4 regions of the Zhongshania arctica genome follow, and region 1 is predicted to be linked to each of the others. Evidence: predicted binding sites of a transcription regulator. Region 1 holds the regulator's gene; each other region holds the start of a gene.
The links. The regulator sigma-54, encoded in region 1, starts transcription at its own class of promoters, with help from an activator protein. The targets are predictions, from matches to a motif close to TGGCACANNNNTTGCNNT.

Region 1 (2,204 bases):
GAATGGCCACGCCATGGCCAATTCCAGTGCTGCCTAAACGTTCGCGGGCGAGCAATTCATTGAATAACTCGTCAGCGTTAAATTCGGGATTGTCGGCGGTAATACCGGCGGCAATATATTCTAGTAAGCGTTTCTTACTGGTGACGGACGCACTGTATTCAGTGCGTCCGGTAGTGAGTATTGATTCAAGTGTCATGATAGTTACTTGTTTAACTGCGTTTGGAACCGAAGGCCTTAGCGGCCCAGCGATTTCTCTTTGTGTTTAATTAATTGACGATCAAGCTTGTCGGTTAGACTGTCAATTGCCGCGTACATGTCTTCTGATTCACAGGTTGCAAATAAATCTGCGCCGGCAACATGCACCGTCGCCTCGGCCTTTTGAACGAGTTTTTCTACCGTCAGAGTGACGTCAGTATTGGTGATATTGTCAAAGTGTCGCTGCAGTTTTGTCAGCTTATTGTTTACATAATCGCGGAGGGCGGGGGTAACGTCTACGTGATGACCACTTACAGTAATCTGCATAATTTGCTCCTTCATCGCTTAAAAATGCTGGCGCCTCGCGGCGAGTCGCTGCTAGCAGTGATCCTTAGATCACTACATTATACTAGTCGCTTCCGCTCATTTGAGGGCGGAATAACCAGTGATTCTCTGTATTTTGCAATGGTACGCCGCGCAACTTGAATACCCTGTTCGCCAAGCAAGTCTGTTATTTTACTGTCGCTTAAGGGTTTGCGAGGGTTTTCTGCGGCCACCAATTTTTTAATTAAGGCGCGTATCGCCGTGCTTGAGCACTCGCCGCCAGTATCTGTAGATACATGGCTTGAGAAAAAGAATTTTAGTTCAAAAATACCGCGTGGCGTGTGCATGTATTTTTGCGTGGTGACCCGCGAGATGGTGGATTCATGCATACCGACGGCTTCGGCAATGTCGTGCAATACGAGTGGCTTCATTGCCTCTTCGCCATATTCAAGAAAGCCGCGTTGGTATTCGACTATCTTGGTCGCTACTTTCATTAGGGTTTCATTGCGACTAATAAGACTTTTAATGAACCAGCGTGCCTCTTGGAGATTGTCGCGAATATAGTCATTATCACTGCTATTACTGCTTTGGCGAGCCAGTGACGCATATTGGGCATTTATTTGAATTTTGGGCGCAATGTCTGGATTTAGTTCTACTAACCAGCGACCTTCTTTTTTGCTAACAAAAACATCGGGAATAACGTATTCAGTGTCGTCGCTGCCAATCGCGTTACCAGGAGTGGGGTCTAGTGATTGGATAAGTTTTAAAATATCGCGCAACTGCTCTTCTTTGAGACGACAGCGGCGCATAATTTGGTTGTAATCGCGGTTGCCCAGTTGTGCCATATACTGGCTAACTACTAGGCAGGCTTCTTCAGCGTAAGGCGTATTCTGGGGCAGCTGTTTGAGCTGGATTAAAAGGCATTCCTGCAGGTCTCTGCCGCCAACGCCAGGCGGATCAAATTGTTGGATGAGGTGTAAAACAGCGTTCACCTCTTCAATTTCTATCGCATCGCTATTAAAACCTTCTACCAGTTCCTCTGGGCTTACCGTCAGCCGGCCTTTTTCATCGATGGCATCGATAATCGCGGCGGCGATCATTTGGTCAATATCAGATAAGCGGCTCAGATTGAGCTGCCAGCGCAGGTGGTCTTGAAGTGAATCTGAGCTGGAATTTCGATAATCGTTGTTGTAGTCATTGTCTTCGCCCGAGGCGCCGCTGCCCGAGCTACTGCCACTGCCGCTGGTTTGGAATACGTCATCCCATTGGCTGTCGACCGGCAGGTCTTCGGGAATGTCGCTGCGCTCTGCCCATTCAGTATCTGCTTCAGGCAGAGGCGCTTCTATCTCGTTGTCACTGGCTTTTTCAGGTTTTTTGGGTTCGGCGGAAGTCGGTTCGATATTGACTTCTATGTCGCCGTCGTCATCACTGATTTCCAGTAGTGGGTTAGAATCTAGCGCTGATTGAATTTCTTGCTGAAGGTCTAAAGTGGACAGTTGTAATAGACGAATTGCCTGCTGCAGCTGGGGTGTCATTGTCAGGCTTTGGCCGACTTTTAGCTGTAGCGATTGTTTCATAGGCGGTGACTTCTACAACGTGAATTAAGTGGTAATGCGAACGAAATTTCGTTCTACCGGCACGTGATATGCCTCTATGTCAGTGTAGTCGCGACACGGTTTCCCTGC
Region 2 (2,204 bases), 480 kb from region 1:
GATATCTGCGCCGGCTTGATTGTTTAACATTTGACAGCGTGAAAGAATGGCAAGAGCGTCTTGCCAAACAGGATCTCTGTCATATTGATCGCCATCGCTGGAGTCGTCTATTAGTTGCCGGCGACGCAGGGCAAGTTGATCGAGGGCTTGCACTAGGTCCATTTTCTGGATGGCGATGGCTTCAATGTTTTCAGCGGAGTCCGCGCGTTTCAGATTGCTTGCTTCGCTAAGCAGTACGGACTCAAGTTCACAGGCATGGCTGTGAATGTGTTGAATTACATCACTAAGTTCAGTCATTTTTATCAGGCGCCTGTCAGTGCTTCCATATTTACCATGGCTTCCGCTACTTTGCTGGCATCGATATTAAACTCGCCATTGCGAATAGCAGTCTTAATGGCATCTACTTTTTGACGGTCAATACCATCACTATTATTCACTTGCGTGCGGGTGCGCTCCATAAGTGGCGTCTCCGCAGTAGATGATGCCTTGTTATTAGCTGCCGCAGCGGTGCTCGCGCCGACACCTTCAGATTTACTACCGCCAGCGCTGCCGCTCTCTAACTTGCGGAGCTGGCCCAGTGAAGAGCCATCTAATCGGTCGATCATGTCAAAATCCTCTCGTTTAATATGCCTACGTCTATTGTATCGGCAGTTAGGCAAAAAACTTTAATTAAGTCGTACAACATTTTCTGATTCCACCACACCCTCTAGGCGCTTGCCAGAGTTGAGGTTTTTTACCAATATTCGTGCCCCCAGGGCGCCACTCTCCATGGCAATACCCATCATGCTCACATTGACTGCTCCGGCCTTGGAATTTAACTGCACGCGCTGTCCTTTACTAACAATACTACTGGCCTCAACCATATTAGGAGTGAGTACTGCGCCCTGCGCAATACTGCGCCGGCTGCGATAGCCACCGCGATCACCCAAGGATCGTAAATACCCATATCCCAGTGCAGAGATATCACGTTGACTCCAGCTAATATCGCGCTCGCTAATCTCAGTATTAGGGGCGATGGGATGGCGAGCCACCATCACTTTTGCAAAAGCCTCGACCGTTACTGGCAAGTATATTTTCCAGGGTTTATTGCTGTTGCAACGAATACCCACGGTGGTCCGACGTTTTACTTTTGCTCCCGCAGATAAAAATGCCTCAAGTTTTACTGGGCATTGCCTGAGCTTGGTACGAGGGTCTAAAGATTGAACGGTAATCTTGGTCGTCATCTGTTGCCAAGGGTGACGCTCTGCAATATAGGCGCGAGCGGTGTCAGCGATGCGTGTGTGACTTTCTGTCGCGCTAGCAATAAGCGGCTGGCTCGCCGTAGCGAGTAGCATGCCGATTAGCAGTAGTGCGCAGTAATGTCCTTGTTTTTTCATAGCCATTCAAACTGTCAAAGTTTTGTCATTTGCTAAATGGCTGCAATGGCTATGCCAAAGTGACAATTAAGTTAGCCAGAAAAGGTAGGGGTTTATACGGAGGATGAAGCCTGCCGGAATTTTGCCGGTATTGGAAGATTGGCGCCGTTTTTTTGGCAAATGATAATTTTATGGTTTGCAACACATTGATATTTATAGATTATTTTTTATGGCACGAGCCTTGCCTTGGTCGTTAGTGCGCGGCGATAAAAGCCGGTATGCGTCAAGGCTATTGAATACATCGGCAGTGACCATAGAAACTTTAGAAAGAATGGTATTAAAAATGGCTATTAACTTTGATAAAGCATTAGGGATACACGATCAGGCATTGCAAGTGCGCCAGCGGCGCAATGAAGTGCTTGCTACCAATATAGCGAATGCTGATACCCCTGGCTACAAAGCACAAGACATCGACTTTAAAGCAGTCTTGTCACAGTCTGCGGCAGCTGGAGGTCACTCGCAACTAGCGATGCGCACTACCAATAGTGGACACATACAAGCAGCTTCAGGTGTCAGTGCGGAAAGTTTGCCGATGGATCTTAAGTACCGAGTGCCCAGCCAGCCATCGGAAGATGGCAATACCGTCGATATGAATATTGAACAGGCTGAATTTGCCGACAATGCCATGCGCTACCAAGCTACATTGTCGTTCTTAGGCAGCCGTTTCAGCGGATTAAAATCTATTTTGCAAGGAGGTCGCTAAGTTATGGCTAATCCATTGAGTATCGCCGCATCAGCAATGAATGCGCAAATGCTTAGGCTTAACACCGTCGCCAGTAATATGGCGAA
Region 3 (2,204 bases), 940 kb from region 1:
TCGCCGATTCGGTCAGGCAGTACATATCTTTCTTACTGAATTTCTCCAGTATCGATTTAGCGATTAAGCCAATGTCCTCCCCACGCTCGCGCAGCGGCGGCAATACAATCGGAAACGCATTAACACGATAGTAGAGGTCTTCGCGAAACGTCCCACTGGCGACATTGTTAGATAAGTTTTCATGGGTGGCGCAAATTAGTCGAAAATCAGCGCGTTTGAGCTCGGTGCTGCCCACCGCACGGTAGGTGCCAGTTTCAATTAAACGCAGTAATTTAACCTGCATACCTAGGGACACATCACCAATTTCATCCAAAAATAAGGTACCGCCTTCAGCACTTTCCAGCAAACCGCGCTTATTAGCTGTCGCACCGGTAAACGCGCCTTTAACGTGACCAAATAACTCACTTTCAAATAAGGTTTCGGTGAGACCCGCGCACTCAACCGTGACCATGGGTTTCGCATGTCGGGTACTGGCGTCGTGAATCGCCTTGGCCGCTAACTCTTTACCGGTGCCAGATTCACCCATTAACAATACCGAGGTATCTCGCGCCGCCACCAAGTTAATCATCTCAACAAGGGTATTAAAGGCCGGACTGCGGCCCACCATATTCTGAGTACTAAGTTCGGCACTGGCGATGGAAACGGGCTTGAGGATTTCAACAAAGTATTTTAGCTCGCCATTGGCGCCCCGAATCGGCAGCATTTCAACATCGACATGCTCCTTGCCCCTAGGCGTGGTGTGAACGTGCAGCACTCGCTCCTTATTGCCGGAACTCTTACATGCCGCCAGCGGGCAACTCTCGCCAGCCTGATCACAGGGCACCTGATAACCATGGGAAACTTGATAGCAGCGCGCGCCCTTGTCGACGTCTATCTCGCCAAAAGTCGTTTGATAGAGCTCATTGCTTGCCAAAATCTCATAGTCCGCAGACACCAATATGGCGGGATAATCGAAGCCATCGAGCATGTAGGCAACATCTCTATCTGAATCTTTAGCTATGAGCTGCATGGCATTGTCATTTTTGTCATTGAGTTTTGCCAATAATGGCAAATACACAGTAACTTTGCCAGCGCAATCTAGTAAAAACGACCTCACCTAAAAAAATAAATTATATAAATCAATATCTTAACGACACACTTCTTTATCTTGCGTGCATGGCACACGCTTTGCTGTATGGGTGTTACGTGGCACAGACATAACGTTCGACAAACGCGTGATGGCAGATCTGACAAGCAGCGCCGTTCACCTTAGGATGATCTATATGGATTTCGACCCCTTTATTTTAGCCCGCATCCAATTTGCGACGAATATTAGCTTCCATATTTTATTTCCCGCTATTTCAATTGGCTTGGGATGGATTCTTTTATTCTTTCGTGTGCGATTTACTCAAACCGGCGACCAAGCTTGGGAGTACGCCTACCTGTTTTGGGTCAAAATCTTCGCCCTCACTTTTGCGATGGGCGTGGTGTCGGGCATCACCATGAGCTTTCAATTTGGCACCAACTGGCCGGGCTTTATGGAGAAAGCCGGCAATGTAGCCGGACCGCTACTCGGCTACGAAGTACTGACCGCATTTTTCCTAGAAGCCTCTTTCCTCGGCATTATGTTATTTGGTAAAGATCGGGTTTCTAACCGCATGCACTTGACCAGCTCGTTTCTGGTGGCGTTTGGCACAACCCTATCAGCATTCTGGATTCTTAGCCTAAACTCGTGGATGCAAACCCCCACAGGCTACTATCTTGAAAATGGCGTGGTCATGGTAGACAGCTGGCTTGAAGTGATTTTCAATCCATCCTTCCCCTACCGTTTTTTCCATATGGTCATCGCCTGCATGCTCACCTCAGCTTTTCTTGTTGCCGGTGTTAGCGCATGGCGGGCATTGCGCAATGTCGACGGTCCCGCCACATGGAAAGTGATGAAAACCGGTGTAATGATGGCGGCGGTACTTGCCCCTGTACAAATCCTAGTTGGGGATTTTCACGGCCTCAATACTCTGCAACACCAGCCTGCAAAAGTCGCGGCAATGGAAGCGATATGGGAAACCGAAAAAGGTGCACCTTTCACCCTCTTCGCCCTACCAGACGCAAGCACTAAGACCAACCGTTACGCGATCGAAATCCCCTACGCCGCCAGCTTGATTCTTACCCACGACCCTATGGGCGAGGTAAAGGGGCTCAATGAATTTGAGGGTGAACATCCTCCG
Region 4 (2,204 bases), 510 kb from region 1:
GAATAAAGATCTGATTACGATCGGAGCCTACCAACCGGGCAGTGACGCTCGCCTAGACGAGGCGGTATCGGCATGGCCTAGAATGGTGAAGTTTCTACAGCAGGCCTATGACGAGTCTGAGGGCTTTGATAGGTCACTAGATCAGTTAAGTGTCTTGCTAGACGAATAATCAAGTAGTCGGTGTGGCACCCATCGCAGTAGCATTTTCGCAGTCACGTGGTAAGAGGTCTGACAATGAAAAAATCCAAGCGTATGCAAACCGTTAATAGCATTGCTGAGCGGGACGAGCGAGAACAGGCCGATAAATTCTCAAAGAGCCAGCGACACTGCGAGGCCCAAAAAAATAAATTAACAGAACTAAAGCAATATTATCAAGAATATGCAGACGCTAGTCGCAATCCGCGTGGTGAATTTTTAGATATAAACCGCTTGCAAGAATCCCGCGCCTTTATGGCCAAGTTGGCCACTGCGATTACCCAGCAGCGCGAAATAGTCCGTAAGACCGAACTTGCCATGAATACTGATCGCAAACATTGGATGGATTGTCGCCGCCGCGCAATGAGTATGCAAAAGCTCACTGAACGCTATGTTCATCAAGAATTATGCGAAGCGGAGGCAAGTGAACAGCGGGTAGCAGATGATCTAAGTAGTCAGCGCTTTGTTTGGGCTATGCGCCAAAATAGCGCGATGGCATAAACATTGCCTATAACTATATGAATACAAAAATTTCGCCATAGATATTGCGTTAGATTATTTCGTTAGGCGTATATAAATAGAATTTGTAAACCGATTTAGCCAGAAGTGAGTTACATTTCTAGACGTAACAAACAGGTCATACACGATGCAGAATAGTATTAGTCCAGCGTTACCTAAAGTAGACGGCAGTGCAAAGACCACTGCTCTGAGCAGCACGGGCAGTAGTGATGATGCTCAGCCAAGTACGCCATTTAATCAGTTGCTGAGCACCGCGCAAGGCGCGACACCAATTAAAGATATTGCAAGCTTTGAGTCAGCTGAAATGACGGGTGACCAGCAGCTTAGCGCAGACATTGATATATTTTCCGACTCTTTAGCCGATGTCGGCTTTGGCGGCAAATTGATGCCTGAAGGCGGACAGGGCTTGCCGTTTTCTGCGCTTGAGTCTAGCGAAGTCTTAAGCAGCGTTGCACTTCAAGAAGATAGTGAAGATGGCGATGTTCTAGTGACCTGGCAGCAGTCGCAGATTGACTGGTTTAGGCAGTCCACTTCACTAGTTTCTAATCAAGGCTCTACCGCTAGTGCTAGCTTGAATGCGGTGGCAGTGGGCCTCGATCTTGATACTAATGCAGCCAGAGGAAAATTTAGTGGGGGCGAGAACGTTGCTACTACTTTACTCAGCGTAAATGATAAAGGCAGCGACACTAAGGCAAATGTTGCCCTAACGGCAACAGTAGCTGGTGATTTAAGTAAGCCTACCACGGGTTTTGCGACCGCAATGCAGCTAAGTTCGGCGGCTAATGCACTACCAACTGTGAAGGCCGCTGGTCAGCCAATCGAATTAAAAGCTGATTTGACCGCAGGCCTTGATCTCTTGTCTGCTGCGCCGACGCGAAGCACCGATAATAGCGCCGCAGTGCGCGCGCCCGTTAATTTAACGGTAACTCAAAATGCTTTGACTGATCCTGCTTGGTCACAGGCTATGGCTGCTAAAATTTCGTGGATGGGGGGAAATGGTGTGCACAGCGCCACCCTGCAACTTCGTCCGGCTGAGCTAGGTAGCATCCATATTCAATTGTCTATGCAGGGAGATACCACCTCTGTGCAAATTCAAACCCAGCATAAAGATACCTCCGATCTTATGGAAAAGATGATGCCGCGCCTACACAGCGGTATGGAGAACCAAGGTTTGCGTCTAGAGGACGTTAAAGTTAGTCATAATCCGAACTTAAACGATGGCGGCGCCGCAAATAGTGGCCAGCAGTTTGCAGGACAGTCTGCGGGTGATCGTTCTGGCGCAGCCGATGACGGTCGCAATGGTATTAAGCAAAATGGTCTTGGTGAAAATGGTGTTGATGGCGTTGACGACGGCAGTTCCTCAGGGCTGCAGAACGCGACCGTAGTATTGCAAAACAGCGGAGTCGATTACTACGCTTAAGTGCTTATGCTGATGTCACTATTACTTACCAATATTTACACGCATAGATATCTCTTCTTGCCGGCGCTTA

Region 2: flgA (flagellar basal body P-ring formation chaperone FlgA) is a predicted target of sigma-54. The motif match lies at 1,416-1,433, and genes of this name have one in related genera.
Region 3: AB4875_RS01270 (cytochrome ubiquinol oxidase subunit I) is a predicted target of sigma-54. The motif match lies at 1,157-1,174, and genes of this name have one in related genera.
Region 4: AB4875_RS07895 (flagellar hook-length control protein FliK) is a predicted target of sigma-54. The motif match lies at 730-747, and genes of this name have one in related genera.

Annotation. Positions count from the first base shown of each region.
Region 1 covers NZ_JBFRYB010000001.1:1,235,366-1,237,569, forward strand. The annotation lists gene AB4875_RS05615 (PTS sugar transporter subunit IIA) at 1-196, opposite strand, end outside; gene hpf (ribosome hibernation-promoting factor, HPF/YfiA family) at 235-522, opposite strand; gene AB4875_RS05625 (RNA polymerase factor sigma-54) at 600-2,096, opposite strand.
Region 2 covers NZ_JBFRYB010000001.1:1,717,517-1,719,720, forward strand. The annotation lists gene AB4875_RS07755 (flagella synthesis protein FlgN) at 1-297, opposite strand, end outside; gene flgM (flagellar biosynthesis anti-sigma factor FlgM) at 303-605, opposite strand; gene flgA (flagellar basal body P-ring formation chaperone FlgA) at 666-1,376, opposite strand; gene flgB (flagellar basal body rod protein FlgB) at 1,699-2,118, shown strand; gene flgC (flagellar basal body rod protein FlgC) at 2,122-2,204, shown strand, end outside.
Region 3 covers NZ_JBFRYB010000001.1:290,853-293,056, forward strand. The annotation lists gene AB4875_RS01265 (sigma-54 interaction domain-containing protein) at 1-1,057, opposite strand, end outside; gene AB4875_RS01270 (cytochrome ubiquinol oxidase subunit I) at 1,263-2,204, shown strand, end outside.
Region 4 covers NZ_JBFRYB010000001.1:1,742,652-1,744,855, forward strand. The annotation lists gene fliI (flagellar protein export ATPase FliI) at 1-169, shown strand, start outside; gene fliJ (flagellar export protein FliJ) at 235-696, shown strand; gene AB4875_RS07895 (flagellar hook-length control protein FliK) at 842-2,134, shown strand.